Regions from separate parts of the Streptomyces desertarenae genome, predicted to be linked through region 2. Evidence: predicted binding sites of a transcription regulator. Region 2 holds the regulator's gene; each other region holds the start of a gene.
The links. The regulator HrcA, encoded in region 2, represses chaperone genes, less so after heat shock. The targets are predictions, from matches to a motif close to TTNGCACTCNGNNNNNCNGAGTGCNAA.
Positions count from the first base shown of each region.

Region 1: groES (co-chaperone GroES) is a predicted target of HrcA. The motif match lies at 3,055-3,081, and genes of this name have one in related genera.
Region 3: groL (chaperonin GroEL) is a predicted target of HrcA. The motif match lies at 4,682-4,708, and genes of this name have one in related genera.

Region 1 covers NZ_JBHUFU010000006.1:82,421-92,252, reverse strand. Annotated here, with positions in the region: gene ACFSJS_RS11970 (SDR family NAD(P)-dependent oxidoreductase) at 1-676, shown strand, start outside; gene groL (chaperonin GroEL) at 863-2,488, opposite strand; gene groES (co-chaperone GroES) at 2,596-2,907, opposite strand; gene ACFSJS_RS11955 (class I SAM-dependent methyltransferase) at 3,217-4,419, shown strand; gene ACFSJS_RS11950 (MFS transporter) at 4,638-5,897, shown strand; gene ACFSJS_RS11945 (TetR/AcrR family transcriptional regulator) at 5,948-6,505, shown strand; gene paaN (phenylacetic acid degradation protein PaaN) at 6,673-8,373, shown strand; gene ACFSJS_RS11935 (LuxR C-terminal-related transcriptional regulator) at 8,424-9,641, shown strand; gene ACFSJS_RS11930 (SDR family oxidoreductase) at 9,676-9,832, opposite strand, start outside.
Region 2 covers NZ_JBHUFU010000001.1:133,262-143,093, forward strand. Annotated here, with positions in the region: gene ACFSJS_RS00530 (DUF3097 domain-containing protein) at 1-139, opposite strand, end outside; gene ACFSJS_RS00535 (MBL fold metallo-hydrolase) at 274-987, opposite strand; gene hrcA (heat-inducible transcriptional repressor HrcA) at 1,184-2,200, shown strand; gene dnaJ (molecular chaperone DnaJ) at 2,201-3,331, shown strand; gene ACFSJS_RS00550 (nitronate monooxygenase) at 3,431-4,534, shown strand; gene ACFSJS_RS00555 (16S rRNA (uracil(1498)-N(3))-methyltransferase) at 4,531-5,280, shown strand; gene ACFSJS_RS00560 (histidine triad nucleotide-binding protein) at 5,368-5,742, shown strand; gene ACFSJS_RS00565 (ribonuclease Z) at 5,759-6,667, shown strand; gene ACFSJS_RS00570 (glucarate dehydratase family protein) at 6,948-8,243, shown strand; gene ACFSJS_RS00575 (carbohydrate kinase family protein) at 8,348-9,418, shown strand; gene ACFSJS_RS00580 (PhoH family protein) at 9,594-9,832, shown strand, end outside.
Region 3 covers NZ_JBHUFU010000001.1:736,223-746,054, forward strand. Annotated here, with positions in the region: gene murQ (N-acetylmuramic acid 6-phosphate etherase) at 1-965, shown strand, start outside; gene ACFSJS_RS03275 (alanine/glycine:cation symporter family protein) at 1,106-2,587, opposite strand; gene groL (chaperonin GroEL) at 2,865-4,493, opposite strand; gene ACFSJS_RS03285 (cold-shock protein) at 4,868-5,071, opposite strand; gene ACFSJS_RS03290 (MoaD/ThiS family protein) at 5,590-5,868, opposite strand; gene thrC (threonine synthase) at 5,865-7,145, opposite strand; SAM riboswitch class I at 7,164-7,306, opposite strand; gene ACFSJS_RS03300 (glucosyl-3-phosphoglycerate synthase) at 7,798-8,754, shown strand; gene ACFSJS_RS03305 (alpha,alpha-trehalose-phosphate synthase (UDP-forming)) at 8,878-9,832, shown strand, end outside.

The sequences.
Region 1 (9,832 bases), on a different contig from region 2:
CCGGGACGCCGAACGGCTGCGGCGCAACGCCACGGAGCTGCACGACCGGCACGGCATCGAGGCGTCCGTGCTCGCCGCCGACCTGGCCACCGACGAGGGCATCGCGTCCGTCGAGGAGCGGCTGGGCGACCGCCGGCACCCGGTGGACCTGCTGGTCAACAATGCGGGCTTCGGCCACCGGGGCCGCTACCTGGAGGTCCCCGTCGAGGACGAGCTGCGGATGCTCAAGGTGCACTGCGAGGCCGTGCTGCGGCTGACCTCGGCCGCGGCGGAGGTCATGCGGGAGCGCGGGCGCGGCGGCGTCGTCAACGTGGCCTCGGTGGCGGCCTTCCTGCCGCGCGGCACCTACGGGGCCTCCAAGGCGTGGGTCGTGCAGTTCACCCAGGGCGCGGCGCGGGACCTGGGGAGGTCGGGGGTGCGGCTGATGGCGCTGTGCCCGGGGTTCGTGCGCACGGAGTTCCACCGGCGGGCCGGGATGGCCGCGGAGAACGTGCCGGGCTGGATGTGGCTGGACGCGGACCGGGTGGTGGACACGGCCATGACCGACCTGGCCCGGGGCAAGTCCCTGTCGATCCCGGACCCGCGCTACAAGGCGCTGATGGGCATCGCCCGGCTGGCGCCGCGCGGTCTGGTGGGACGCGCGTCCTCCACCACCGGCCGCTTCAGCCCCAGGTGAGCGGGGCCGCGCCGGGCCGCCGGCGGCCCTCCCGGCCACGGCGTCCCGCCCGCCCCGCGCGCTCCGGCGCGGGGCGGGCGGTACGCGGCGAGGGCCCGGCTCCCCCTCCCGCGGCGGGAGGGGGAGCCGGGCCCTGGGACGCCGCGCCCCGTGGCGGGGCGGGCGGAACGGGACCGGACGCCGGTGTCAGTGGGCGTGGCCGTGACCGTGGCCGGCGGCCTCCGGCTCCTCCTCGGCCGGCTTCTCCACGACCAGGGTCTCGGTCGTGAGCAGCAGCGAGGCGATGGAGGCGGCGTTCTCCAGCGCGGAGCGGGTGACCTTCACCGGGTCGATGACGCCGGCCTTCACCAGGTCGACGTACTCGCCGGTGGCGGCGTTGAAGCCGTGGCCCTTCTCCAGCTCGGCCACCTTGGAGGTGATGACGTAGCCCTCCAGGCCGGCGTTCTCCGCGATCCAGCGCATCGGCTCGACCACGGCGCGGCGGACGACCGCGACACCGGTGGCCTCGTCGCCGTCCTTGCCGAGGTTGTCCTCCAGCACCTTGGCGGCGTGGACCAGCGCGGAGCCGCCACCGGAGACGATGCCCTCCTCGACCGCGGCGCGGGTCGCGGAGATGGCGTCCTCCAGGCGGTGCTTCTTCTCCTTGAGCTCGACCTCGGTGGCCGCGCCCACCCGGATGACGCACACGCCGCCGGCCAGCTTCGCGAGGCGCTCCTGGAGCTTCTCGCGGTCCCAGTCGGAGTCGGTGGTCTCGATCTCGGCCTTGATCTGCGCGACGCGGGCCTCGACGTCCTCCGACGTGCCGCCACCGTCGACGATGGTGGTGTCGTCCTTGGTGACGGTCACGCGGCGGGCGGTGCCCAGCACGTCCAGACCGACCTGGTCGAGCTTGAGGCCGACCTCCTCGGCGACCACGGTGGCGCCGGTCAGCGTCGCCATGTCGCCCAGCATCGCCTTGCGGCGGTCGCCGAAGCCCGGGGCCTTGACGGCCACCGCGTTGAAGGTGCCGCGGATCTTGTTGACCACCAGCGTGGACAGGGCCTCGCCCTCGACGTCCTCGGCGATGATCAGCAGCGGCTTGGAGCTGTTGGACTGGATGATCTTCTCCAGCAGCGGCAGGAGGTCCGCGATCGCGGAGATCTTGCCCTGGTGGATCAGGATGTAGGGGTCGTCGAGGACGGCCTCCATGCGCTCCTGGTCGGTGACCATGTAGGGCGACAGGTAGCCCTTGTCGAAGGCCATGCCCTCGGTGAAGTCCAGCTCCAGACCGAAGGTGTTGGACTCCTCGACGGTGATGACGCCGTCCTTGCCGACCTTGTCCATCGCCTCGGCGATCAGCTCGCCGACCTGCTTGTCCTGGGCGGACAGGGCGGCGACGGCGGCGATGTCGGACTTCTCGTCGATCGGGCGGGCGGTGGCCAGCAGGTCGTCGGAGACGGCCTTGACAGCGGCGTCGATGCCCTTCTTCAGGGCGGCCGGGGAGGCGCCGGCGGCCACGTTGCGCAGGCCCTCGCGGACCAGGGCCTGGGCCAGCACGGTGGCGGTGGTGGTGCCGTCACCCGCGATGTCGTTGGTCTTGGTCGCCACCTCCTTCACGAGCTGGGCGCCCAGGTTCTCGTACGGGTCCTCGACCTCGACCTCGCGGGCGATGGTGACGCCGTCGTTGGTGATGGTCGGGGCACCGAACTTCTTGTCGATGACGACGTTGCGGCCCTTGGGACCGATCGTCACCTTGACGGTGTCGGCGAGCTTGTTGACACCGCGCTCGAGGGCGCGACGGGCGTCCTCGTCGAACTTCAGGATCTTCGCCATGGCTGCTGTGGTCCTCTCGGGTCCTCGTCAAAGGAACCGCGCCCCGGCCCCGGACGTCTCGGACGCGGGTACCAGGGCGCGGATCACAAGGCGGTCTTCGCGGTGGCTTACTTCTCGATGATCGCGAGGACGTCGCGAGCGGAGAGGACGAGGTACTCCTCGCCGTTGTACTTCACCTCGGTGCCGCCGTACTTGCTGTACAGCACGATGTCGCCGACCTTGACGTCGAGCGGCAGGCGGTTGCCGTCCTCGAAGCGGCCCGGACCGACGGCGAGGACGGTGCCCTCCTGGGGCTTCTCCTTCGCGGTGTCCGGGATGACCAGGCCGGAGGCCGTGGTCTGCTCGGCGTCGAGCGGCTGGACCACGATGCGGTCCTCGAGCGGCTTGATGGCAACCTTGGAGCTAGTGGCGGTCGTCACGATCCGACCTCCCCCTTCGGAGATCTCACGGGGTTTGGATGTCTGGGGTGGCGACCTGGTAGATCCGTCGTCGCGGGTGCCGGATCTGCCCGTCGCTGGGATTGGCACTCTCCATGGGTGAGTGCCAGGTCCGAGACTATGCGGGCGTTAGCACTCAGTCAACCGGAGTGCCAACGCACGGCGCGTTGCGCGCCGCTGCGCCGGCAGGCCGGCCCCCGTACCGCGTCGCGGCGCCCGTCCGCCGCCCTGCGGGGAGCCGCCGGCCCCGGCCGTTCACCCGCCGGGGGCGGCCGCTGCGATGATGGCCCGGTGCACGCGCCGAACGACCCCGGATCCGACCCCGTCGCCGCCTTCCGCGCCCTGCTGACCGACGAGGGGCAGGCCCTCCTGGCGGAGCTGCGGGACCACGACCCCGGGCGGGAGCTGGCCGTCGCCACCCGGCTGCGCAGGGACCACCCCGCCGCACTGGTCTCGGCGGCCATCGCGCAGGCCCGGCTGCGGCAGCGGGCGGCGGCGAAGTTCGGCCCGGAGGACGCGGGCCGGATGTACTTCACTCCCGACGGCGTCGAGCAGGCCACCCGCGCGAGCGTGGCCGCCTACCGGGCCCGGCGCTTCGCCGCCCTCGGGGTGCGCCGCCTGGCGGACCTGTGCTGCGGCACCGGCGGCGACGCCATCGCGCTCGCCCGCGCCGGGATCGACGTCCTGGCCGTCGACCGCTCCCCGCTGACCTGCGCCGTCGCCCGCGCCAACGCCGAAGCGCTGGGCCTGGCCGACCGCATCGAGGTGCGCTGCGCGGACGTGGCGGAGGTGGACACCGCCGGCTTCGACGCCGTCTTCGCCGACCCGGCGCGGCGCGGCGGGCGCGGCCGGGTCTTCGACCCCGAGGCGTACTCGCCCCCGCTGTCCTGGGCGGTCGGGGCCGCCCGGCGGGCCCCGTGCGCGGCGCTGAAGGTCGCTCCGGGCATCCCGCACGAGGCGGTGCCCGGGGACGCGGCGGCGGAGTGGATCTCCGACGGCGGCGACGTGAAGGAGGCCGTGCTGTGGTTCGGCCTCCCGCCGGGGGAGCCAGGGGTGCGCGCCACGCTGCTGCCCGGCCCCCGCACCCTGGCCTCCGCCGGCCTGCCCGACCCGCCGGCCGGCCCGGTCGGCCGCTACCTGTACGAGCCGGACGGCGCGGTCGTCCGCGCCCATCTGGTGGCGGAGGTGGCCGACCAGGTCGGCGGGCGCCTGATCGACCCGACGATCGCCTACGTCACCTCCGACGAGCCGCGCCCGACGCCGTACGCGAGCGCGTACGAGATCACCGACGTGCTGCCCTTCAACGTCAAGCGGCTCAAAGCGCTGCTGCGGGAGCGCGGCGTGGGCGCGCTCACCGTCAAGAAGCGCGGTTCGGCGGTCGCGCCGGAGGAGCTGCGCCGCAAGGTGAAGCCGTCCGGGCCGAACGCGGCCACGGTCTTCCTCACCCGCGTCGCGGGCGCCCCGTCCATGCTCGTGGGCCGCCCCGTCCGCTGACCCGCGCCCCCCCCCGGGCGGAGCGGCCCCGCCCGGACGCGTCCGCCTCCCCTCCGGCACCGCCTTCCCCGTGCGCTTCCTCCCCGTGACCGACGGTGACGAGGTTGACACGCCGGTCCCGCCGCGGCGTAGAGTGGAAACTGAAACACTCGTTCAATGTCTTGCGGCCGTTCAACTTTTTCTCGGTCGTACCACGCCGACGGACCGGAGGCACTCCCATGGGCAATCCGTACCGCGAACTGTTCCGCGCCCCGGGCTCGGTGGCCTTCTCGGCCGCCGGCTTCCTCGCCCGCATGCCGATCTCCATGACCGGGATCGGGATCATCACGATGCTGTCGCAGATGCGCGGCGAGTACGGGCTCGCCGGCGCCGTCTCCGCGACCTTCACGCTCTCCATGGCGTTCTTCGGCCCGCAGGTCTCCCGCCTGGTGGACCGGGCCGGCCAGGGCCGGGTGCTGCCGCCCGCCACCGGGCTGAGCGCGATCTCCATGGGCGCGCTGCTGCTGTGCGCCCGCTACGACGCACCCATCTGGACCCTCTTCTTCTTCGCCGTGTTCGCGGGCACGCTGCCCAACATGGCCGCCATGGTCCGCGCCCGCTGGACGCACGTCTACCGCGACTCCCCCCGGCTCCACACCGCCTTCTCGCTGGAGTCGGTCGTGGACGAACTGACCTTCGTCGTGGGCCCCGCGCTGTCGGTCGCGCTGTCCACGGCCCTCTTCCCCGAGGCCGGTCCGCTGGTCGCCACCGCGTTCCTCGTGCTGGGCGTACTGCTCTTCGTACCCCAGAAGCGCACCGAACCGCCGGTGGAGCGTCTCGACGCGGCGGGCGGCGGGGGCTCGGCCATCCGCGTCGGATCCGTGCAGCTGCTCGCCCTGATCCTGGTGGCCGGGGGCACCATCGTCGGCACGGTCGACGTGGTCAGCGTCGCGTTTGCCGAGGAGCAGGGCTCACCGGCCAGCGCGGGCATCGTGCTGTCGGTCTACGCCGTCGGCTCCGCCCTGGCCGGCCTGGCCTTCGGCGCGCTGAAGATCGACGTGCCGCTGCCCCGGCTGCTCGCGCTCGGTGCCGCCGGAACGGCACTGACCACCCTGCCGCTGCTGCTGGTCGGGAGCGTGGCGACCCTCTCCGCCGCGGTGTTCCTCTCCGGCCTGTTCTTCTCCCCCACCATGATCGTGGTGATGGGCCTGGTGGAGAAGACCGTACCGCCGTCGAAGCTGACCGAGGGCATGACCTGGGCGATCACCGGTCTGAGCGTGGGCGTGGCGCTGGGCGCGGCGCTGTCCGGTTCGGTGGTCGACCGCTACGGCCCCGAGGGCGGCTTCGCCGTGGCCATCGCCGCGGGCGCCGCCGCCCTGGCGCTCGCCCTGGCCGCCCTGCGGCCGCTGTCCCGCCGGCTCGGCGCGGGCGCCCAGGACGCCCCGGAGGCGCAGGCGGGTCCGGCTCCGGTCGGCGGCACCGTCGACACCCGCCCGTGACCAGGGGATATGGTCTCGTGGTGGACACGGCGACAACCGCGGGAGAGACGGTGGGCGAACCGACCACGGACGGCCGGCGCATCAAGGGCGAGCGGCGCAGGAGGGAACTGATCGAGGCCACCGTCCGCGTGGTCGCCCGCGAGGGGGTGGCCGGGGTGAGCCACCGCGCCGTCGCCCGGGAGGCGGGGCAGCCGTCCACCGCCGCCGCCTACTACTTCAAGAGCATCGACGACCTGCTGACCGCCGCGCTCACCCGCTGCATGGAGGAGGACGCCCGGCGGATGAGGACGCTCGCGGCCCGGGTGGAGGACAGGGGCGCGGGACTGCGCGCGCTGGCCGAGCTGATGTGCACCGTCGTCGCCCACCCCGATCACCTCCTGGCCGAGTACGAGCTGTACCTGCTGGCGGCCCGCCGGCCCGAGCTGCGCGGCCCCACCCGGGACTGGCTCGCCGCCGTGGCCGAGTTCGGACGGTGCTACACCGACGATCCCGTGCGGCTGCGGATCCTGTCGGGCACCATCGACGGCCTGCTGATGCAGGCCCTGCTCACCGAAGAGCCGCCCACCGCCGACGAGTTCGAAGCAGCGCTGCGGTCGGTCCTGCTCTGAGGCCGCCGGCGCGTACCTGCCCCCGCCGCGGCGCGGCGGGGGCAGGTGCCCGACGGCCTGCGATCCGCCTCCTGCACACCCCGCCCACGGGCTTCCAATGTCCTGGAAAGCCCTCTGACACCCTGCCGTCCTCGTGTCATCGTTGGAGCAAATGTAAGGAGCGCACCGTGTTAGCAGACCTGACAGAGAGACACTCGCCCCTCCTCGGCCGGGCCCTGGAAGCCGTCCGCAGCCGTGAGCACTGGTCCCCCTACCCGGAGGCCCCCGACGCGTACCGCGAACAGGACCCCGCCGCGGGCGAGCGCGCGTTCCGCCGCCTGCTGGACACCCCCTTCGAACTCGATCAGCCCGGACGGGACGGCACGGTCGGCCCCTCGCCCGCAGCAGGCGGCGAGACCTCCCCCTACGGCTTCGCGCTGGGCATCTCCTATCCGCACTGCGACCCCGCCGTCCTGCTGCCCGCGATGCGCGCGGCGACGGCGGACTGGCGCACCGCGACCCCGGAGGAGCGGGCGGTGGTGTGCGCGGAGATCCTCGCCCGCATCAACGCCCGCAGCAACGAATGGGCCCAGGCCGCCATGCACACCAGCGGCCACGGCCCCGTCATGGCGTTCCACGCCGGAGCCGTGCACGCGCAGGACCGCGGCCTGGAGGCGGTGGCCGTGGCCCTCGCCGAGCAGATGCGGATACCGGCCGCGGTGGCCTGGCGCAAACCGCTGGACGACGGCCGGACCTTCGCCCTCGACAAGACCTTCACGGCGGTTCCGCGCGGCATCGGCCTGGTCATCGGCAACTCGGTCTTCCCCACCTGGAACGGCTACCCGGGCCTGTTCGCCTCCCTGGCCACCGGCAACGCCGTACTCGTCAAACCGCACCCGCAGGCCGTCCTCCCCCTCGCCCTGACGGTCCGCGTCGCCCGCGAGGTGCTGCGGGACGCGGGCTTCCCGCCCGATCTGGTGTGCCTGGCCGCGGAGCACCCGGGCGAACGGCTCGCGAGGAGGCTGGCGGTCGACCCGGAGGTCCGGATCGTCGACTACGCGGGCACGACGGCCTTCGGCGCGTGGCTGACGGCCAACGCCTCCCAGGCCCGGTTGTTCACGGCCACCTCCGCCGTCAACTCCCTGCTGGTCGAGTCCACGGCCGGGTACCGGGACATGCTGGCCAACCTCGCCTTCACACTCTCCCTGTACAGCGGCCAGCTCTGCACGAGTCCGCAGAACCTGCTGATCCCGCGCGCGGGCATCGCGACCGACGAGGGGCACAAGGACTACGGCGAGGTGGTGGCGGACCTGGGCGACGCCCTGGACGCGCTCCTCGCCGACGACGCGCGCGCCGCGGACATCCTGGGCGCCCTGCTGGGACCGCAGGTGCGCGACCGGGTCGAGCGGGCCGACTCCGGGCGGCTGGGGCCGGTGGCGCACAGGTCCCGTGCCGTGCGGCACCCGCGCTTCCCGGACGCGGTGATCCGCACCCCGGTGGTCGTCTCCCTGGACGCCTCCCGCGCACGGGACCGCGCGACGCTGCTGTCCGAGTGGCTGGGACCGGTGTCCTTCGCCGTCGCGGTCGACTCGGCGGACGACGGCATCGCCCTGCTCGACCGCGCCGTGCGGGAGAAGGGCGCGCTGTCCGTCGGCGCGTACACCACCTCGCCGGAGGTCGAGCGCGCGCTGGAGCACGCCTGCGCCGGCAGCGGCGTCATGCTGTCGTTGAACCTGACGGGCGACTGGTACATCACGCAGTCCGCCGTCTACTCCGACCTGCACGGCACGGGTCTCAACCCGTCGGGCAACTCCGCCTACTGCGACGCGGCCTTCGTGGCCGACCGCTTCCGAACGGTGACGGTGCGCCGCGCGCCCGACACCGTCTGAGCGCACCCTCCCCGCCCGCACAGCAGGTCAGAAGCCAGAAGGAGACATCCGTGTTCGTCACCTCGCACGACCATCCGCTGCGCGGACGAGAGCGCGAGTTGTCACACATCCGCGACGTCCTCGCGCACGGCTGTACCGCGGGAAGCGCCCTGCTCGTGGTGGAGGGGCCCCCGGGGGTGGGCAAGACACGGCTGCTGCACGCCTGTGCCGCGATGGCCGAGGAGATGGGGTACGCCTCCTTCGAGGACGTGCCGGCGGTGCGCCGGACCGCCCCCGGGCCGGGCCGGCGCGCCCGCCTGGCCGCGGGCCGGCGGTTCCCGGCCGGCAGCGCTCCGCTGCTGGTCCTGCTGGACGATGCCGACCGGCTGGGCAGGGAAGCCGTCGACGTCCTGTTCTCCCGGCGCGTGGCGGTGCACGGCGGCCGCACCGTGTCGGTGGCCGCCCTCTGCCGCGGCGGGGGGTCGGACGCGCTGGGCGCTGTGTTCGCCATGCCGGCCAGCCGGCGCGAGCACCTGGTCCTGGCCCCGTTGGCCCCCTCCGCCTGCGCACAGTTGGCGGCCGACATCCTGGGGGCACCTCCCTCGCCCGCGTTGCTCGAATGGGTGGGCCAGGCCGCGGGCCATCCCGCCCTGATCGTCGCGCTGCTGATGGGACTGCGCGAGGAGGAGGCCCTGTGCCTCGTGGACGGCCGGGTCCATCCGGTCGGCACGAAGCTGCCGCAGAAGTTGCGCGCGCAGATCACCGCGACGATGGACACCTTCTCGCCCGAATGCCGCCACCTGCTGCGCATGGCCGCCGTGCTGGGCAGGGTGCTGGAGTACGAGGTGCTGGCGCCGATGCTGCGGGTCTCCCCCTCCGGGCTGGTCCGGCTGCTGGACGAGGCCGTCGGCAGGGGCCTCGTGCACGGCGACGGCACCGGCACGGTCTTCCACAGTGAACTGCTCCGCCGGGTCGTCGCGGACTCGGTGCCCGCCTCGCTGAAGCGTGCGCTGCAACGGGAGGCGGAGGAGGTCCGGCGGTCCCGCGCACCGACGGCTGCTGCCGCGGTGCGCGGGACCGTCCCGCTCAACGACCGGCAGAGCGAGGTGATCCGGCTGGTGGGCGAGGGGCTGACGAACCGGCAGATCGCCAGGCGTCTGGGCGTCTCCCCGCACACCGTCAACTACCACCTGCGCAAGCTGTTCCACAGCTACGGCGTGCGGTCGCGGATCGACCTGCTCAGAGCCGTGGAACAGCAGCGCGGGACGAGCCTGCGGGCCACCGGGTGATCCACCCGGTGGCCCCGCCCGCCCCTGCGGCCGGTCACTCGGTGATCGGCCGCAGGTACCGGTCGAGCGCGGCGTCGGGCAGGACCCGGGCCAGGACGCTCATCCTGCGCACGTCCGCCCCCACCCGGTAGCGGGTGCGCGGCCGCGCGTCGGTCAGTGCCCGTTCGACGGCCCGGGCCATGTCCTGCGGG
Region 2 (9,832 bases):
TCTCGCAGCGCACCACCGCGCCGCAGAAGCCGGTCGTGACCTCCTCCACCACCAGGCCCGGCTCGGCGGGCACCTCGGGCGCGGGCCTGCTGCGCTTCCAGGGAGGGGTCAGGTCGGGGCCGTACTGTCTGCTGCGCATGCGCTCATTCTGTTACGCGCCCCCCGCGGCGAAACCCCGGCGGGCCGCGCCCGGGCCGGACCCGGACGGGCCGCGGGCCGGCGCCGCGGGCCGGCGCCGCGATCCGGCGCCCCGCGCGCCTGCCCGCGGCGCCCCTACACGACGCCGAACCGCCGCGCCAGCGACTCGCGCTGCTCCCGGACGAAGGAGGCGTCCACCACCGCTCCGTGGCCGGGCACGTACACCGCGTCCTCGCCCCCCAGGGCGAGCAGCCGGTCCAGGGCGGCCGGCCAGTGGGCGGGGTGGGCGTCCGGGCCCGCCTGCGGCGCGCCGGACTCCTCCACCAGGTCCCCGCAGAAGACGACGTCCCGCCCGCCCCGGACGCCGGGGACCACGACGGCCAGGTCGTACGCGGTGTGCGCGGGGCCGACGTTGGCCAGCAGCACCTCCCGCCCGCCCAGCGCGACGGTCAGCTCGCCGACCACCCGGTGGTGCGGGTGGACGAGCACGTCGACGGCCTCGGCAGCCTCCTCGCGGTCCATGCCGTGCCGCACGGCGTCGTCCCGCAGCTCGTCCTTCGACCGGGCCAGCCACTCGTCGGCCCCCACGGCGGCGTAGACCTCCACCCCGGCGAAGGCCGCCGAGCCCAGGACGTGGTCGAAGTGCGGGTGGGTCAGCGCGACGTGGGTGGCCGGGCGGCCGAGGAGCCGGCGCAGCCCCCGCCGCAGCCCCGCGCCCTCGCGCAGGCTCGCGCCGGTGTCGACCACCAGCACCCCCGCCTCGCCCGCGACGGCGCCGACCGTCTCGTCCCAGCCGGGCATGCGGCGGCGCACGACTCCGGGCGAGAGATCTTCCCAATCGGTCTCCATACGGCGACGCTAGCGCCATCGTGCGGGTGACGCCCGTCCGACGGCGGCCGCGGCCGGTTTGCCTCTCCGTCCGGGGCCGCCCTTGCCCTGGCCGTGGTCACCGGCCGTACACTGGCCCAGGGACGCTGGCACTCACCGGCTGAGAGTGCCAGGCAGGGAAGCGGAAGAGGAACGGCCGGACGGGAGGTGCGCCCACATGCTCAGCGAACGCAGACTGGAGGTCCTGCGCGCCATCGTCCAGGACTACGTCGGCACCCAGGAACCCGTGGGCTCCAAGGCCCTGACCGAACGGCACAACCTCAAGGTCTCCCCGGCCACCGTGCGCAACGACATGGCGGCGCTGGAGGAGGAGGGGTACATCGCCCAGCCGCACACCAGCGCCGGCCGCATCCCCACCGACAAGGGCTACCGGCTGTTCGTCGACAAGCTGGCGAGCGTCAAGCCCCTGTCGAAGCCGGAGCGCCGGGCGATCCAGAACTTCCTGGAGGGCGCCGTCGACCTCGACGACGTCGTCAGCCGCACCGTGCGGCTGCTGGCCCAGCTCACCCGCCAGGTGGCGGTCGTCCAGTACCCCTCGCTGACCCGCTCGACCGTGCGCCACGTCGAGCTGCTGCTCCTCGCCCCCGCGCGTCTGATGCTCGTGCTGATCACGGACACCGGGCGGGTCGAGCAGCGCGTCGTGGAGTGCCCGGCCCCCATCTCCGAGACGTCACTGGCGGACCTGCGCGCCCGCCTCAACAGCCGGGTGGTCGGGGAGCGCTTCTCCGAGGTGCCCAAGCTGGTGCAGGACCTGCCGGACTCCTTCGACCAGGAGGACCGCGGTACGGTCTCCACCGTGCTGGCGACCCTGCTGGAGACCCTGGTGGAGGAGACCGAGGAGCGGCTGATGATCGGCGGCACCGCCAATCTCACCCGCTTCGTGCACGACTTCCCGCTGACCATCCGGCCGGTGCTGGAGGCGCTGGAGGAGCAGGTCGTGCTGCTCAAACTGCTGGGGGAGACCCAGGAGCCCGGCATGACGGTGCGCATCGGACATGAGAATGCTCACGAGGGGCTGACGTCCACGTCGGTCGTCTCGGTCGGTTACGGTTCGGGCGACGAGGCGGTCGCCAAGCTCGGCGTGGTCGGACCGACCCGCATGGACTACCCCGGAACGATGGGAGCGGTACGCGCAGTGGCACGTTACGTCGGACAGATCCTCGCGGAGTCGTAAGTGGCGACGGACTACTACGCGGTCCTGGGCGTGCAGCGCGATGCCTCGCAGGACGAGATCAAGAAGGCATTCCGGCGGCTCGCACGCGAGCTGCACCCGGACGTGAACCCGGACCCGAAGACGCAGGAGCGGTTCAAGGAGATCAACACCGCCTACGAGGTGCTCTCCGACCCGCAGAAGAAGCAGATGTACGACCTCGGCGGCGACCCGATGGGCGGCGCCGGGGCGCGGGGCGCGGGCTTCGGCGCGGGCTTCGGGAACTTCTCCGACATCATGGACGCCTTCTTCGGCACCGCCTCGCAGCGCGGGCCGAGGTCCCGCACCCGGCGCGGTCAGGACGCCATGATCCGGCTCGACATCGAACTGGACGAGGCGGCCTTCGGCACCACGAAGGACATCCAGGTCGACACGGCGATCGTCTGCACCACGTGCAGCGGCGAGGGCGCGGCCCCCGGCACGTCGGCCCAGACGTGCGACATGTGCCGCGGCCGCGGCGAGGTGTCGCAGGTCACCCGCTCCTTCCTGGGCCAGGTCATGACCTCGCGCCCCTGCCCGCAGTGCCAGGGCTTCGGCACGGTCGTGCCGAACCCGTGCCCGGAGTGCGCCGGTGACGGCCGCGTCCGCTCGCGGCGCAGCCTGACGGTGAAGATCCCGGCCGGCGTGGACAACGGCACCCGCATCCAGCTCGCCGGGGAGGGCGAGGTGGGCCCGGGCGGCGGTCCGGCGGGCGACCTGTACGTGGAGATCCACGAGGTCCCGCACCCGGTCTTCCAGCGGCGCGGCGACGACCTGCACTGCACGGTCACCCTCCCCATGACGGCCGCGGCGCTGGGCACCAAGGTGCCGCTGGAGACGCTGGACGGCCTGGAGGAGGTCGACATCAGGCCCGGCACCCAGTCCGGCCAGTCGATCCCGCTCCACCAGCGCGGTGTGACGCACCTGCGCGGCGGCGGCCGCGGCGACCTGATCGTCCACGTCGAGGTCCAGACCCCGTCCAAGCTCGACGCCGAGCAGGAGGAGCTGCTGCGGCGCCTGGCCAAGCTGCGGGGCGAGGAGCGGCCGACGGGCCAGTTCCAGCCCGGTCAGCAGGGGCTCTTCTCGCGGCTGAAGGACGCCTTCAACGGGCGCTGACGTCCCGGCGGGCGCCGGGCCGGCGGTCCGGCGCCCCGGGCGTGCGCCCGCGCGGTACGCGCCGCGCGGCGCCGCGCCCCGGCGTGGCAGGATGCCGTCATGCCCACCGCTCTGACCGCGTCCGCCGCGTTCGCCTCCTGGCTGGAGCATCCCGTCGTCCAGGCCCCCATGGCCGGGGGCCCCTCGTGCCCCGAGCTGGCCGCCGCCGTCTGCGGGGCGGGCGGGCTCGGCTTCCTCGCCGCCGGGCTCACCACCCCCGAGGCGATGCGCGAGGAGATCGGGCGGCTGCGGGAGCTGACCGGCCGCCCCTTCGGCGTCAACCTCTTCGTGCCGCAGCCCGGCGGCGGCTTCGAGGCGCAGGCCGCCGTCGCGGCCTACCGCGAGCGGCTCGCGGGCGAGGCCGCCCGGTACGGGACCGAGCCCGGACAGGCCGGCCCGGACGGCCGCGACGCCTACGAGGCCAAGCTGGCGGCCCTGCTGGACGACCCCGTGCCGCTGGTCTCCTTCACCTTCGGCTGCCCGCCGCGGGAGGTCCTGGCGGAGCTGGCGCGGGCGGGCAGCCTCACCGCGGTCACCGTCACCTCCGCGGCCGAGGCGCGCGCCTCGGCGGAGGCGGGGGCCGACCTCCTGTGCGTCCAGGGCGTGGAGGCGGGCGGCCACCGAAGCACGCACCGCGACGACCCCGGCGAGGCGGGCCCGGGCGCCGGGACCGGCCTGCTGACGCTGCTGGCGCAGGTCCGGGACGCCGTGTCCCTGCCGCTCGTCGCCGCGGGCGGGCTGATGCGCGGCGAGCAGATCGCCGCCGTGCTGGCCGCCGGAGCGGTGGCCGCGCAGCTCGGCACGGCGTTCCTGGCGTGCCCCGAGTCCGGGGCGCACCCGCTGCACAAGCGGGCCCTGACCGATCCCGCCTTCACCCGCACCGAGCTGACCCGCGCCTTCACCGGCCGTCCGGCGCGCGGGCTGGTCAACCGCTTCATGGCCGAGCACGGGCCCCACGCCCCCGCCGCCTACCCGCAGGTGCAGCAGGTGACCGCGCCGCTGCGCCGGGCCGCGGCGGCGGCGGGCGACCCGCAGGCCCTGCCGCTGTGGGCGGGCCAGGGCCACCGGCTGGTCCGGCCGCTGCCCGCCGCCGAGCTGGTCGGGGTGCTGGCCGGCGAGCTGGCGGCGGCCCGCGCCGCCCTCGCCGCCGGGAGGCCCGCATGACCGCGCCCGTCTTCGCCGTCGATCCCGGTGCCCTCGTCGGCGCGGCTCCCGGGGCCGTGCTGGCCCTGGACGGCCCCGAGGGCCGGCACGCCGTCGCGGTGCGGCGGCTGCGCGTCGGGGAGGAGGTCGTCCTCACCGACGGGCAGGGCACCGGAGCCTTCGGCACCGTCGCCGCCGTCGAGGGGAGGGAGCGGCTGGAGGTCGCCGTCGCCGAGGTGCGCACCGAGCCGGAGCCGCGTCCGCGGATCACCGTCGTCCAGGCGCTGCCCAAGGGCGACCGGGGCGAGCTGGCGGTGGAGACGATGACCGAGACGGGCGTGGACGCGATCGTGCCCTGGCCGGCGGCGCGCTGCGTGACGCAGTGGCGGGGCGAGCGCGGGGCGAAGGCGCTGCGCAAGTGGCGCAGCACGGCGCGCGAGGCGGGCAAGCAGGCCCGCAGGCTGCGCTTCCCCGAGGTGGCCGAGCCCGCGACCACCCGGCAGCTCCTGCCGCTGCTGTCCTCGGCCGCCTTCGCCGCCGTCCTCCACGAGGAGGGGGCCGAGCCGCTGGCCACCGCCGAACTGCCCGCCGGGGGCGACCTGGTGCTCGTCGTCGGCCCCGAGGGCGGGGTGGCGCCGGAGGAGCTGGAGGCGTTCGCCGGGGCCGGGGCGCGGCCGTACCGGCTGGGGCCGAGCGTGCTGCGCACCTCCACGGCGGGCACGGCCGCGGCGGCACTGCTGCTGGGGCGCACCGGCCGCTGGTCCTGATCCCCGGCCGGGGCGCGGGCGGGGTACGATCTCCACCGCGCACCCACAGCGGCCGGGTTCGACCACCCCTCAGCGAAAGGCGCCACCGTGGCGGAAGAACCGCAGGAAGACTGCCTGTTCTGCAAGATCGTCGCTGGTGATGTCCCGGCGACCGTCGTGCACGAGACCGACACCACGCTCGCCTTCCGGGACATCAACCCCCAGGCCCCCACGCACGTCCTGGTGATCCCCAAGGAGCACCACCCCGACGCCGCCGCCATGGCCGCCGCCTCCCCGCAGCTCGCCGCCGACGTGCTGCGCGCCGCGGGCGAGGTCGCGGAGAAGGAGAACATCGCCCCGCCCGGGGGCGCGACCGTCGGCTACCGCATCGTGTTCAACACCGGTGCGGGCGCCGGGCAGACGGTGTGGCACGCGCACGCCCACGTCCTCGGCGGCCGCGGCCTGAACTGGCCCCCCGGGTAAGGGGCCTCCTCCCCGCATGTCCGTACGGGAACTGGTCGTGCTGGGCACCGCCAGTCAGGTGCCCACCCGGCACCGCAACCACAACGGCTACGTACTGCGCTGGGACGGCGAGGCCCTCCTCTTCGACCCCGGCGAGGGCACCCAGCGCCAGATGCTCCGCGCGGGCGTGGCCGCCCACGACCTCACCCGGCTGTGCGTCACCCACTTCCACGGCGACCACTCGCTGGGTCTGGCGGGGGTGATCCAGCGCATCAACCTCGACCGGGTGCCCCACCCAGTCACGGCGCACTACCCGGCGAGCGGGCAGCGCTTCTTCGACCGGCTGCGGTACGCCACCGCCTACCGGGAGACGGTCGAGCTGCGCGAGGAGCCGGTGGCGGGGGACGGCGGCACGCTGGCCGCCACCGCCGGCTACACCCTCCTGGCACGCCGGCTCTCGCACCCGGTGGAGTCCTACGGCTACCGCCTGGTCGAGCCCGACGGGCGGCGGATGCTGCCCGAGCGGCTCGCCGCGCACGGCATCACCGGCGCCGACGTCGGCCGCATCCGGCGGGAGGGCGAGCTGCGCGGCACCTCCCTGGAGGAGGTGAGCGAGCCCCGGCCCGGACAGCGCTTCGCCTTCGTGATGGACACCCGGCTGTGCGACGCCGTCCACGAACTCGCCGAGGGCTGCGACCTGCTGGTCGCCGAGTCCACCTTCCTGGAGGCCGAGCGAGCCCTGGCCGAGGAGTACGGTCACCTCACCGCGGGCCAGGCCGCGTCCGTCGCGGCGGAGGCGGGCGTGCGGCACCTGGTGCTCACGCACTTCTCGCAGCGCTACGACGATCCGGCCGAGTTCGCCCGCCAGGCGCGGGAGGCCGGGTACCGGGGGGAGCTGACGGTGGCCGAGGACCTGGCGCGGGTGCCGGTGCCCCGGCGGCGCTGAGCGCCGCTCGCGCGAGGACCCCGGTCCGCTCCACCGGCCCGCGCCCTCCCGGCCGGGCACCGCCTGCGCCCGGTCCGCTCCTCCCGCCCGCACCGCCCCGTCGGCCTCCGCCCCGCGGCCCTTCCGGAAACCGGCGGGCACCCTTGACGGTCCCGATCCGCATACCTAGTCTCCGTTTCTGCACATGGACAGCGTTCATGTACGAGAACGGGCTGGTGGTGTCGGCCGCTCCGACCGCGGGCACCGGCGGCCCCGGCCCCCAGCCGACAGGAGTCGCCGGATGAAGGACCTGACCGTCACCGAGGTGCGCCTGACCCCGATCCTCGTCGCCGATCCGCCGCTGCTCAACACCCAGGGCGTCCACCAGCCGTACACTCCGCGACTGATCGTCGAGGTGGTCACGGCGGACGGCGTCACCGGCCTCGGCGAGACCTACGGCGACACCAAGTACCTGGAGGCGGCGCGCTCCCTCGCCGGACGGCTCCCCGGACGCTCGATCACCGATCTGAACGGCCTCCTCACCCTCGCCGAGGACGTCCCCCTGGACGGCCACACCGTCGACGGCTCCGTGGACGTGGGCGGGCTGCGCGGCGTCCAGACCGCCGACAAACTGCGGCTCTCCGTCGTCTCCGGCTTCGAGGTGGCCTGCCTGGACGCCCTGGGCAAGGCGCTCGGCCTGCCCGTGCACGCCCTGCTCGGCGGGAAGCTGCGCGACCGCGTGGAGTACAGCGCCTACCTCTTCTACCGCTGGGCCGGGCACCCGGAGGGGGTGGCGGGGGAGAGCGACGACTGGGGCGCCGCCCTGGACCCCGAGGGGATCGTCGCCCAGGCCCGCCGCTTCGTCCGCGACCACGGTTTCGGCTCCTTCAAGCTCAAGGGCGGGGTCTTCCCGCCCGAGGAGGAGATCGCCGCCGTCCGCGCGCTCGCCGACGCCTTCCCCGGCCGGCCGCTGCGCCTGGACCCCAACGGCGCCTGGTCGGTGGAGACCTCGCTGAAGGTCGCCGCCGAACTGCGCGACGTGCTGGAGTACCTGGAGGACCCGACCACCGGGACCTCCGCCATGGCCGAGGTCGCCGCACGGGCCGGCGGGCTGCCGCTGGCCACCAACATGTGCGTGACGACCTTCCCGGAGATCGCCGGGGCCTTCACCGCCGGCGCCGTCCAGGTCGTGCTCAGCGACCACCACTACTGGGGCGGGCTGCGCAACACCCGCCACCTGGCCGAGATCTGCCGCACCTTCGGCGTCGGGGTCTCCATGCACTCCAACACCCACCTGGGCATCAGCCTCGCCGCCATGACCCACGTCGCCGCCACCGTGCCCGGCCTGCACCACGCCTGCGACACCCACTACCCCTGGCAGACCGAGGACGTGCTCACCGAGCGCCCGGCCTTCTCGGGCGGCTGCGTCACCGTTCCCGACGGCCCCGGCCTGGGCGTCACCCTCGACCGCGACCGGCTCGACGCCCTCCACCGGCGCTGGCTGGCGGACGACGGCTCCCTGCGGGACCGGGACGACGCCGCCGCCATGCGCCGGGCCGACCCCGGCTGGACCACCCCCCCGGTGCCGCGCTGGTGACGGGCGGACGGACGGGCGGCGCACCGCGCCCGGCACCGGCGGTCCGGGGACGGCGCGTCCCGCGGCCGCCGGTGCCCCCGGTCCGGTTGGGGCACACTGGCCGCATGCTCGACCCGCTCGCCGCGCTCCGCACCCCCGACGACCCGCCCCACGACGTCTACCTGACCGGGAGCGTCTTCCTGGACATCGTCTTCACCGGCCTGGACTCCGCGCCCGTGCGCGGCACGGAATCCTGGGCCAGGGGCATGGGGTCCAGTCCCGGCGGAGTCGCCAACATGGCCACCGCCCTGGCCCGGCTCGGCCTGCGCACCTGCCTGGCGGCCGCCTTCGGGGACGACATGTACGGCGAGTACTGCTGGGAGTCCCTGGAGCGCGGCGAGGGCATCGACCTGTCCCTGTCGCGCACCGTCCCCGGCTGGCACTCGCCCGTCACCGTCTCGATGGCCTACGAGGGCGAGCGGACGATGGTCTCCCACGGGCACGAGGCCCCGCCTCCCCGGGAGCCCGCCCCCGGCACCCCGCCCCCCGCCCGCGCCTGTGTCGCCTCCCTCCAGCAGGGTGCCGACCAGGAGTGGCTGGAGCGCGCCGCCCGCGCCGGCAGCCGGATCTTCGCCGACGTCGGCTGGGACGACACCGGCCGCTGGGACCCGGCCGACCTCGCCGGCCTGGAGCACTGCGAGGCGTTCCTGCCCAACGCCGGGGAGGCGATGCGCTACACCCGCACCGACTGCCCCCGCACCGCCGCCCACCGCCTGGCCGAGAAGGTCCCGACGGCCGTGGTCACCCTGGGCTCCGAGGGCGCCTACGCGGTGGACGGCTCCACCGGCGAGACCGCCGAGGTGCCCGCCATCGAGGTGGAGGCGCTGGACCCCACCGGCGCCGGGGACGTGTTCGTGGCCGGTTTCGTCACCGGCACCCTGGCGGGCTGGCCGCTGGCCGACCGGCTCGCCTTCGCGGGCCTGACCGCCGCCCTGTCGGTGCAGGAGTTCGGCGGTTCGCTCTCGGCGCCCGGCTGGGCCGAGGTCGCCGCCTGGTGGCAGCACGTGCGCGCCTTCGACGACCAGGACCCGGCCGCCCTGCGCCGCTACGCCTTCCTCGACGCCCTGCTGCCCGGCTGCGGCCGCCCCTGGCCGCTGCGCCGGGCGGTGCCCACCATCGGCTTCCGCAGGCCGTGAGGCCGCCCCGCCGCCCCGGGCCCCCTTCCGGCAGCCCCCGCCCCGGGGGCTGCCGGAAGGGGGCCCGGGGCGGTGCCGACAAATCCCTACTGGCCCGGTGCCGCCACGGCGTACCCTGGAGGCACCAGGCGCACGGCAGCGACAGAGAGGGATGCGCAGGCCACAGAGCCGGCCCATGACTCACACACACACAGACCAGGCACGGTCCACCCAGGCGAGTGCCCGCTTCACCGTCCCGGCCAAGCACCCGATGGTGACGGTGCTCGGTTCCGGCGACTCCCTCCTCCGGGTGATCGAGAAGGCGTTCCCCGCCACGGACATCCACGTCCGGGGCAACGAGATCAGCGCGACGGGCGACGCGGGGGACGTCGCGCTCGTCCAGCGCCTGTTCGACGAGATGATGCTGGTGCTGCG
Region 3 (9,832 bases), 600 kb from region 2:
GCAACGGAACCCCCGGCAGCCCCCGGAACGGCGCCCCGCAGGGCCCCTACGACCGGATCCGGGCCGAGCTGGAGACCCTCACCACCGAGGCGTTCCGCAGCGAGCTGTCCGAGATCGACCGGCTGCCCACCCTGGAGATCGCCAGGATCATGAACGGCGAGGACACCACCGTCCCGGCCGCCGTCTCCGCCCAGCTCCCGAACATCGCCGCCGCCATCGACGCCACCGCCGAGCGGATGGCGCGCGGCGGCCGGCTGGTCTACGCGGGGGCGGGCACGGCGGGACGGCTGGGCGTGCTGGACGCCAGCGAGTGCCCGCCGACGTTCAACACCTCCCCCTCCCAGGTCGTGGGGGTGATCGCGGGCGGCCCCGAGGCGCTGGTGCGCGCCGCCGAGGGCGCCGAGGACCGCGGCGACCTGGCCGCCGCCGACCTGGACGGACTGGGCGTGGGCCCCGACGACGTGGTGGTCGGCGTCTCCGCCTCCGGACGCACCCCGTACGCCGTGGGCGCGGTGGAGCACGCGCGCCGGCTGGGCGCGCTGACGGTCGGGCTGTCCTGCAACGCGAACTCGCCGCTGGCGGCGGCCGCCGAGCACGGCATCGAGGTCGTCACCGGGCCGGAGCTGCTGACCGGCTCCACCCGGCTGAAGGCCGGCACCGCCCAGAAGCTGGTGCTCAACATGATCTCGACGATCACCATGATCCGGCTGGGCAAGACGTACGGGAACCTGATGGTCGACGTGCGGGCGTCCAACGAGAAGCTGCGGGCCCGTTCGCGCCGGATCGTCTCGCTGGCCACGGGCGCCGGCGACGAGCGGATCGAGTCGGCGCTGGCCGACACCGACGGCGAGGTGAAGAACGCCATCCTCACCATCCTGGGCGAGGTCGACGGGCCCACCGCCGCCCGGCTGCTGCGGGAGTCGGGCGGACACCTGCGGGCGGCGCTGGAGGCCGCCCGGAGCTGAGCCGGGCCGAGGGCGCCCGGTGACGGGGCCGCCCCTTCCCCGCCCGGACGCGCAGAGGCCTCCGGCCCGCACCGGAAGGGGTGTGCGGGCCGGAGGCCGTGAGCCGGGGCCGGGCCGGGGCCCGGCCCGGCCGGTCCGGGTCAGCGCGTCGTCGTCGCCCGGGGCTCGTCCTCCCCGCCGCGCGCGCCGGAGGCCGCCGGCTCCCAGCACTCCACCCCGGTCAGACCGGGCAGGCGGTCGCGGGTGAAGACGGGGTTGAGGCCGTCGCGCCGCTGGGCGAGGTAGTCGTCCAGCAGCCGGAAGGCGATCACCGACAGCGGCAGGATGGCCAGCAGGTTGACCAGCGCCATGGCGCCCATGGTGACGTCGGCGAGGTTCCACACCACGCTCACCGAGCCCAGCGCGCCCAGGAAGGTGGCGGCCAGCACCAGGCCGCGGTAGCCGAGCATGACCGAGCGCCTGCCGGTGATGAACTCGATGTTGGACTCGCCGTAGTAGTAGTTCCCGATCATGGAGCTGAAGGCGAGCATGAAGACCACCACCGTCAGCAGGTGGCCCGCCCAGCTCCCCAGGGTCTCCTGGAGCGCGGACTGGGTGAGGTCGGCGCCCTGGCGGCCGGAGAGCTCGGGGTTGGTGGAGAGGATGATGAAGGCGGTCATCGAGCAGACCACCAGGGTGTCGAAGAAGACGCCCAGGGTCTGCACCAGGCCCTGCTTGACCGGGTGGGAGGTCTCGGCCGCCGCGGCGGCGTTGGGGGCGGAGCCCAGGCCGGCCTCGTTGGAGAACATGCCGCGGCGCACGCCCTGCTGGATGGCGGCGCCGATGCCGCCGCCCACCACCTCGCGCAGGCCGAAGGCGCCGCCGACGATGTCGGCCATGACGCGCGGCACCTCGGAGACGTTGAGCACGACGACGGCGAGGCCGACCAGCAGGTACACGACCGCCATCACCGGCACGAGCACCTGCGTGACCGAGGCGATCCGCCGCACCCCGCCGAACACGGCGAGGCCCAGCAGCGCCGCCAGCGCCACGCCCGCGACCGGCGCGAACCAGCCGGGGGTCCCGTCGCCGAGCGACCCGGCGGTGACGGTGGAGATGGTGTTGGACTGCACGGCCGTGAAGACCAGCCCGAAGGTCAGGGTGATGATCACGGCGAAGAGCACGCCGAGCCAGCGCCGGCCCAGGCCGCGCTGCATGTAGTACGCGGGACCGCCGCGGTAGGTGCCCTCGCCGCCCTTGCCGCGGTCGCGCACCTTGTACAGCTGGGCGAGGGTGGACTCCACGAAGGAGGAGGCGCCGCCGACGACCGCCATGACCCACATCCAGAAGACCGCACCGGGCCCGCCGACGGTGATGGCGCTGGCGACACCGGCGACGTTGCCGGTGCCGATCCGGGCGGCGGCGGAGATGGTGAAGGCGCCGAAGGCGGAGACGGGCCGGGGCCTGCCGGCCTGGTTCCCGGGCCGCTCCTTCACCACCCGGAGCATCTCCGGGAGCAGCCGGAACTGGAGGGCCCTGGAGCGGAGGGTGAAGTACAGACCCGCCCCGGCCACCAGGGGAATCAGCAGATAGGTCCAGAAGTGGTCGTTGATCTCTACGACCACCGTGTCGATCGTGCTCATTGCGTCGTCCAGGATCGGAGGGGGGGATCGGCTGCGCGGGCCGTCCGCGGCGAGCGGGGGAAGGGCACCTCCGCGAGCGGCCTCCGGGAGGCTATCTGCCGGTCCGGGGCCCGCAACAGTCGGCGTTCCGGTGCCGAATCTCACATTCCGGACAACGGCGAGGGCGGGGGCGGCACCCGAGGGGTGCCGCCCCCGCCCGTGTGCGGGAACCGCGCGTACGGCCGGACGGCCGATCCGCTCGCGGGGACCGGGCGGCGTGCCCGGTCCCCAGGGCGGATCAGAAGTCCATGCCACCGCCCATGCCACCGGCGGCGGCGTCGGCACCGGCCGCGGCCTTCTCCGGCTTGTCGGCGATGACGGCCTCGGTGGTGAGGAAGAGCGCCGCGATGGAGGCGGCGTTCTGCAGCGCGGAGCGGGTGACCTTGGCCGGGTCGATGATGCCCTCGGCGATCATGTCCACGTAGTCGCCGGTCGCGGCGTTCAGGCCGTGGCCCGGGGTCAGGTTGCGCACCTTCTCCACGATGACGCCGCCCTCGAGGCCGGCGTTGACCGCGATCTGCTTCAGCGGGGCCTCCAGCGCGGCCTTGACCGCGGCGGCACCGGTGGCCTCGTCGCCCTCCAGCTCCAGCTTCTCGAAGACGTTGGACGCCTGGAGCAGGGCCACGCCACCACCGGCGACGATGCCCTCCTCGACGGCGGCCTTCGCGTTGCGGACGGCGTCCTCGATGCGGTGCTTGCGCTCCTTGAGCTCGACCTCGGTGGCGGCACCGGCCTTGATGACGGCCACGCCGCCGGCCAGCTTCGCCAGACGCTCCTGGAGCTTCTCGCGGTCGTAGTCGGAGTCGGAGTTCTCGATCTCGGCGCGGATCTGGTTGACCCGGCCGTTGACCTGCTCGCTGTCGCCGGCACCGTCGACGATGGTGGTCTCGTCCTTGGTGATGACGACCTTGCGGGCGCGGCCCAGCAGCTCCAGACCGGCGTTCTCCAGCTTGAGGCCGACCTCCTCGGAGATGACCTGGCCGCCGGTGAGGATGGCGATGTCGCCCAGCATGGCCTTGCGGCGGTCGCCGAAGCCCGGGGCCTTGACGGCGACGGACTTGAAGGTGCCGCGGATCTTGTTGACCACCAGGGTGGACAGGGCCTCGCCCTCGACGTCCTCGGCGATGATCAGCAGCGGCTTGCCCGCCTGCATGACCTTCTCCAGGAGCGGCAGCAGGTCCTTGACCGCGGAGATCTTCTGGTTGGCGATCAGGATGTAGGGGTCCTCCAGGACCGCCTCCATCCGCTCCATGTCGGTGGCGAAGTAGGCGGAGATGTAGCCCTTGTCGAAGCGCATGCCCTCGGTGAGCTCGAGCTCCAGGCCGAAGGTCTGCGACTCCTCGACGGTGATGACGCCTTCCTTGCCGACCTTGTCCATCGCCTCGGCGATCAGCTCGCCGATCTGGGTGTCGGCGGCGGAGATGGAGGCGGTCGAGGCGATCTGCTCCTTGGTCTCCACCTCCTTGGCCTGCTCCAGCAGGGCGGCGGAGACGGCCTCGGTGGCCTTCTCGATGCCGCGCTTGAGGGCCATCGGGTTGGCGCCGGCGGCGACGTTGCGCAGGCCCTCGCGGACGAGCGCCTGGGCGAGGACGGTCGCGGTGGTCGTACCGTCACCGGCGACGTCGTCCGTCTTCTTGGCGACCTCCTTGACCAGCTCGGCGCCGATCTTCTCGTACGGGTCCTCGAGCTCGATCTCCTTGGCGATGGAGACACCATCGTTGGTGATCGTGGGGGCGCCCCACTTCTTCTCAAGGACGACGTTGCGGCCCTTGGGGCCGAGCGTGACCTTGACGGCGTCGGCGAGCTGGTTCATCCCGCGCTCGAGGCCGCGCCGCGCCTCCTCGTCGAACGCGATGATCTTGGCCATGTGAAGTGGTCCTCCCTGGGGTTCCCCATGCCGAAGGCCAGGGGCGGGGTTGGATTTCTCCGGACCGCTCTGGCGCCCGCGACGGACGGCCCTCCAGCCCGGAGGCTCCTTGCTCCGCCGGGCTCTCGGACCTCACCGAACCGGTCCTGCTGCTGTCACTCTCACCTTCAGAGTGCTAACGCCAATGATTAGCACTCGACCCCCGCGAGTGCAAGCGCGTCGGGCGTGCGCGCCCCACGCGCCCGGCCGCACAGACGGGAGGGCAGACGGGAGGCAGACGGGAGGGCCCGCACCCCCTGCCGGGGATGCGGGCCCTCCTGTGCCGTCTCGGTGCTTGTTTCGTCCGTGGTGCGTTGCGTGCGCGGCCCGGCGCTTCAGGCCGTCACGCGGACCATGTCCGCCTGCGGGCCCTTCTGGCCCTGCGAGATCTCGAACTCGACCCGCTGCCCTTCCTCAAGGGTGCGGTAGCCGTCCATCTGGATCGCGCTGTAGTGGACGAACACGTCCGCCCCACCGTCGACCGCGATGAAGCCGTAGCCCTTCTCCGCGTTGAACCACTTGACGGTGCCTTGAGCCATTCCTAACTCCCCTATTGCTGGCCCTTGCACGAATCCGCACTCCGCGGACCCGGGTCAGAAGTCACCCCCCGGCGAGAGGGGGTGTGCGCCGGAACGCGTCGACCGCGGCCGAATGTATCTGGGCGGACGCCCTCCGCAACAGGTCTGTCCGACGAGAATTCCGGTCACGCCGGATTGCCGATAACCAGATGAACGGTGGCGAAGCAGGGCAACTCGGGCCGGGCATAGCGGACCAACACGACAATTGCCGCGGCAAATTCGCGCACAAGTTGTCGCGTTCTCATGGGCGCTGAAGCGCACGTTCGGGGGGAGGCGTGCTCACTCTACCGCTCTTCCGAGGCCGGAATTACCAATTCCGTTCACCACCGGGGACGGGACCGGACCAGGTGGGGCGCACACGCACGCGGCCCCGCCCCCGGCTGGTCGAAGCGCCGGTGGCGGGGCCGCGTGCGCGGGTGGGCGCGGCGCGCCCGTACGGGCCGGAGCCGGCCCGGAGGGGCCGGCCGCGGAGGGGCCGGTCAGCAGCCGCCCGCGACGGCCGGAATGATCGAGACGCCCGCGCCGTCCGGCGTCGCCGTCTGGAGGCCGTCGGCGAAGCGGACGTCGTCGTCGTCGACGTAGACGTTCACGAAGCGGCGCAGCTTGCCGGAGTCGTCCAGCACCCGCGCGGAGATGCCCTGGTGGTTCTTCTCCAGATCGGCGATGACCTCGGCGAGCGTGGCGCCCTCGGCGGACACCTCGGCCCGCCCGCCGGTGTAGGCGCGCAGGATGGTCGGGATACGGACGGTGACGCTCATGCCAGGCCAGCCTCTCGGAAGGAGTCCAGGTTCGGACGGATGATCGCGGACGGTCCGGTGGTCGGGGCCACCGCGTCCAGGGTCTTGAGGCCGTCGCCGGTGTTGAGGACGACGGTGGTCAGGGAGGGGTCCAGGGCGCCCGTCTCGATCAGCTTCCTGGTCACGCCGACGGTCACGCCGCCGGCGGTCTCCGCGAAGATCCCCTCCGTCCGGGCCAGCAGCTTGATCGCGTCGACGACCTGCTCGTCGTTCACGTCCTCCACGGCACCGCCGGTGCGGCGGGCGATGTCCAGGACGTAGGGGCCGTCGGCCGGGTTGCCGATGGCCAGCGACTTGGCGATGGTGTCCGGCTTCACCGGCCGCACCACGTCGTGGCCCTCCTTGAAGGCCCGCGCCACCGGCGAGCAGCCCTCGGCCTGGGCACCGAAGATCTTGTACGGCCTGTCCTCGACCAGGCCCAGGGCCACCAGCTCGCGCAGCCCCTTGTCGATCTTGGTGAGCTGGGAGCCGGAGGCGATCGGGACGACGATCTGGTCCGGCAGCCGCCAGCCGAGCTGCTCGCAGATCTCGTACGCCAGGGTCTTGGAGCCCTCCGCGTAGTACGGGCGGAGGTTGACGTTGACGAAGCCCCAGCCCTCGCCGAGCGGATCGCCGATCAGCTCGGAGCAGAAGCGGTTCACGTCGTCGTAGGTGCCCTCGATGCCCACCAGGTCGCCGCCGTAGACCGCGGCCATCACGACCTTGCCCTGCTCCAGGTCGTGCGGGATGAAGACGCAGGAGCGCAGGCCCGCGCGGGCCGCGGCGGCGCCGACGGCGCCGGCCAGGTTGCCGGTGGAGGAGCACGACAGGGTGGTGAAGCCGAAGGCCCGGGCGGCCTCCACGGCGATGGCCACCACCCGGTCCTTGAAGGAGTGGGTGGGGTTGCCGGAGTCGTCCTTGACGTGCAGCTGCCCGGTGACGCCCAGCTCGCGGGCGAGGTTGTCGGCCTTCACCAGCCGGGTGAAGCCCGGGTTCAGGTTGGGCTTGTCCGCGACGTCGGCCGGCACCGGCAGCAGCGGGGCGTAGCGCCAGATGCTGTTCGGCCCGGCCTCGATGCGCGCCCGCAGCGCCTCGGGGTCGCCTCCGGGCAGGTCGTACGCGATCTCCAGCGGGCCGAAGCAGGCCTCGCAGGCGAAGACCGGCCCGAGCGGGAAACGCTCACCGCACTCGCGGCAGGAGAGCGCCACGGCGGGGCCGAGCGAGATTTCGGTGCTGCTTCCAACAGTCTGCACAGCCATGGATGGCGAGGCCCTTTCTCCTCATCTTCCCCGTGGCGCCTTTCGCCGCGGGCCGGAATTGGCACCTTCCCCACCGTGGCCTCGGACTGTTGTGAACGAGTGCCGGCGGGAGGGTTGCCGGGGCTTCAACGGGCCGTTCCCTCTGCCCCTCTGGATGAGCTGTATGGCACCCGGCCGATACCCTGGCCGGGGCGTTTGTGCACGCCGGCCCCCGAGATGCGGAACACCGGTGTGTCGCCCAAGACTGTAACCGACGCCTTCGGCGGCCACAGGGGCCGTCCGAACCGCGAGACGGAGGCGGACCGGCCGCCCCCGGGTGCGGAAGGGCCCGGGAACACCCGGCGAGCCGCTTCCGGGGCGCCCCGGCGCCCCGCCGGGCAAGCCCCCGGGAGAACCGGGAGAACCTGTCCGTGACCATGCATGAAGGGCCACCGACGGGCAACCAGGATCCGACACCGCGACGGTGCGGACCCGCCCGGAGAACCGTCTCGGGGGCACGGCGGCGGACCGGCACCGCCGGACGTCACCGCGCCACCGACGCGACCGACGCGACCGACGCCGAGAACACTCCGGGAACATCCGGGAAATCCCGGTCCCGCAGAATGCCTGGGACCGGCGGAACCGACCAGGATGCCGAGGACAGGAGGCGCACGTGCTGGATGAGGTCGACCACTGGCTGGAGCGACGCTCATGGAGCGCTGCCGACCGTCCGCTGCCCCGGCTGCTGGCCGCGAAGCGGGCGGCGGGACCGGCGGGCAGCGTGAGCGTGGTGCTTCCGGCGCTGAACGAGGAGGCGACGGTCGGTGACATCGTCGCCGCCATCCGCCGCGACCTGATGACCGAGGACGTGCCCCTGGTCGACGAACTGGTCGTGGTGGACTCCGGCTCCACGGACCGCACCTCGGAGGTCGCGGCCGCCGCGGGCGCCAAGGTGGTGCACCGCGACGAGCTGCTGCCGCGGGTGCCCACCGTGCCCGGCAAGGGCGAGGTGCTGTGGCGCTCGCTGCTGGCCACCAGCGGTGAGATCGTCTGCTTCGTCGACGCGGACCTGCGGGACTTCGACTCCACGTTCGTCTCGGGGATCGTCGGCCCGCTGCTGACCGATCCGCCGCTGGCGATGGTCAAGGCGATGTACGACCGCGCCTTCGGCGACAGCAACGTCGGCGGCGGCCGGGTCACCGAGCTGGTGGCCCGTCCCCTGCTCAACCTGTACTGGCCGCAGCTGGCGGGCTTCGTCCAGCCGCTGGGCGGCGAGTACGCGGCCCGCCGCTCCCTGCTGGAGCGGCTCAGCTTCCCCGTCGGCTACGGCGTCGAGCTGGGCCTGTTGATCGACGCGCTGCACACCGTCGGGCTGGACGCGCTCGCCCAGGTCGACGTCGGGGTGCGCAGGCACCGCAACCAGGACGGGCTGGCGCTGGGCCGGATGGCCGCCGCCATCCAGCGCACCGCCCACGCCCGGCAGGCGCGCGGGGGCCTGGTACGCCCGGTGCTGACGCAGTTCGACCGCTCGCCGGAAGGGGGCTTCACACCGCACTCCCATCCGGTGGACACCGAGGAGCGCCCGCCGATGCGCACGGTCCCGGAGTACACCAGCCGCCGCGCGGCCTGAGCGCCGCGCGGCTCCGCGGCCGGGGCGGCCGGTGGCGGCCTGCGCCGGCCGCGGGGCCGGCCGCGGCCGGGTGTGACGGGAACCGCACGTTTGCACGGTCCGGACAGCGGCTAGGTTCCGAGCATGGTCACTCGGCACCAGGTACTCGTCGCGTCCAATCGCGGGCCCGTCTCCTACTCCGTCGGGGAGGACGGCTCGCTGACGGCCAAACGCGGCGGCGGAGGGCTGGTCTCCGGGCTGTCGGCGGTCAAGGGCGACGCGATGTGGGTCTGCGCGGCGCTGGGCGACGGCGACCGCGAGGCGGTGCGGCGCACGCGGGGCGCCCTGGACCCGTCCGACACCGGCGGCCAGACGGTGCGGATGCTGGACATCCCGGCGGAGGTCTTCTCCGACGCCTACAACGGCATCGCCAACTCCGTGCTGTGGTTCGTCCACCACATGCTCTACCAGACCCCGCTGGAGCCCGCCTTCGACACCGCGTTCGAGCGGCAGTGGCGCTCCTACGAGGCGTACAACGCGGCCTTCGCCGACGCCCTCGCCGAGGAGGCCGCCGAGGGCGCGGCCGTCCTGGTGCAGGACTACCACCTCACCCTCGTCCCCGGGATGCTCCGCGAGCGCCGGCCCGACCTGCGCATCGGCCACTTCTCCCACACCCCCTGGGCGCCGGCGGACTACTTCCGGATGCTGCCGGACGACCCCGACGGCGGGATCGCCGCCCAGGTGCTGCGCGGCGTCCTCGGCGCCGACCGCGCCGCCTTCCTCACCCAGCGCTGGGCCAACGCCTTCACCGACTGCTGCGTGAGGCTGCTGGGCGCGGAGGTCGCCGTGGGCGAGGACGGCGAGATGGTCGTCACGCACGAGGGACGCCGGACGCGGATAGGCGTCCACGGGCTGGGCGCCGACGCCGGCTTCCTGCGCGAGCGCTCCCGCCGGCCGGACGTGGACGAGCGGATGGCGGCCCTGCGCGAGCAGATCGGCCGCGCCCCGGACGGCGCGCCGCGCAAGGCGATCGTCCGGGTGGACCGCACCGAGCTGTCCAAGAACATCGTGCGCGGCCTGCACGCCTACCGGCGGCTGC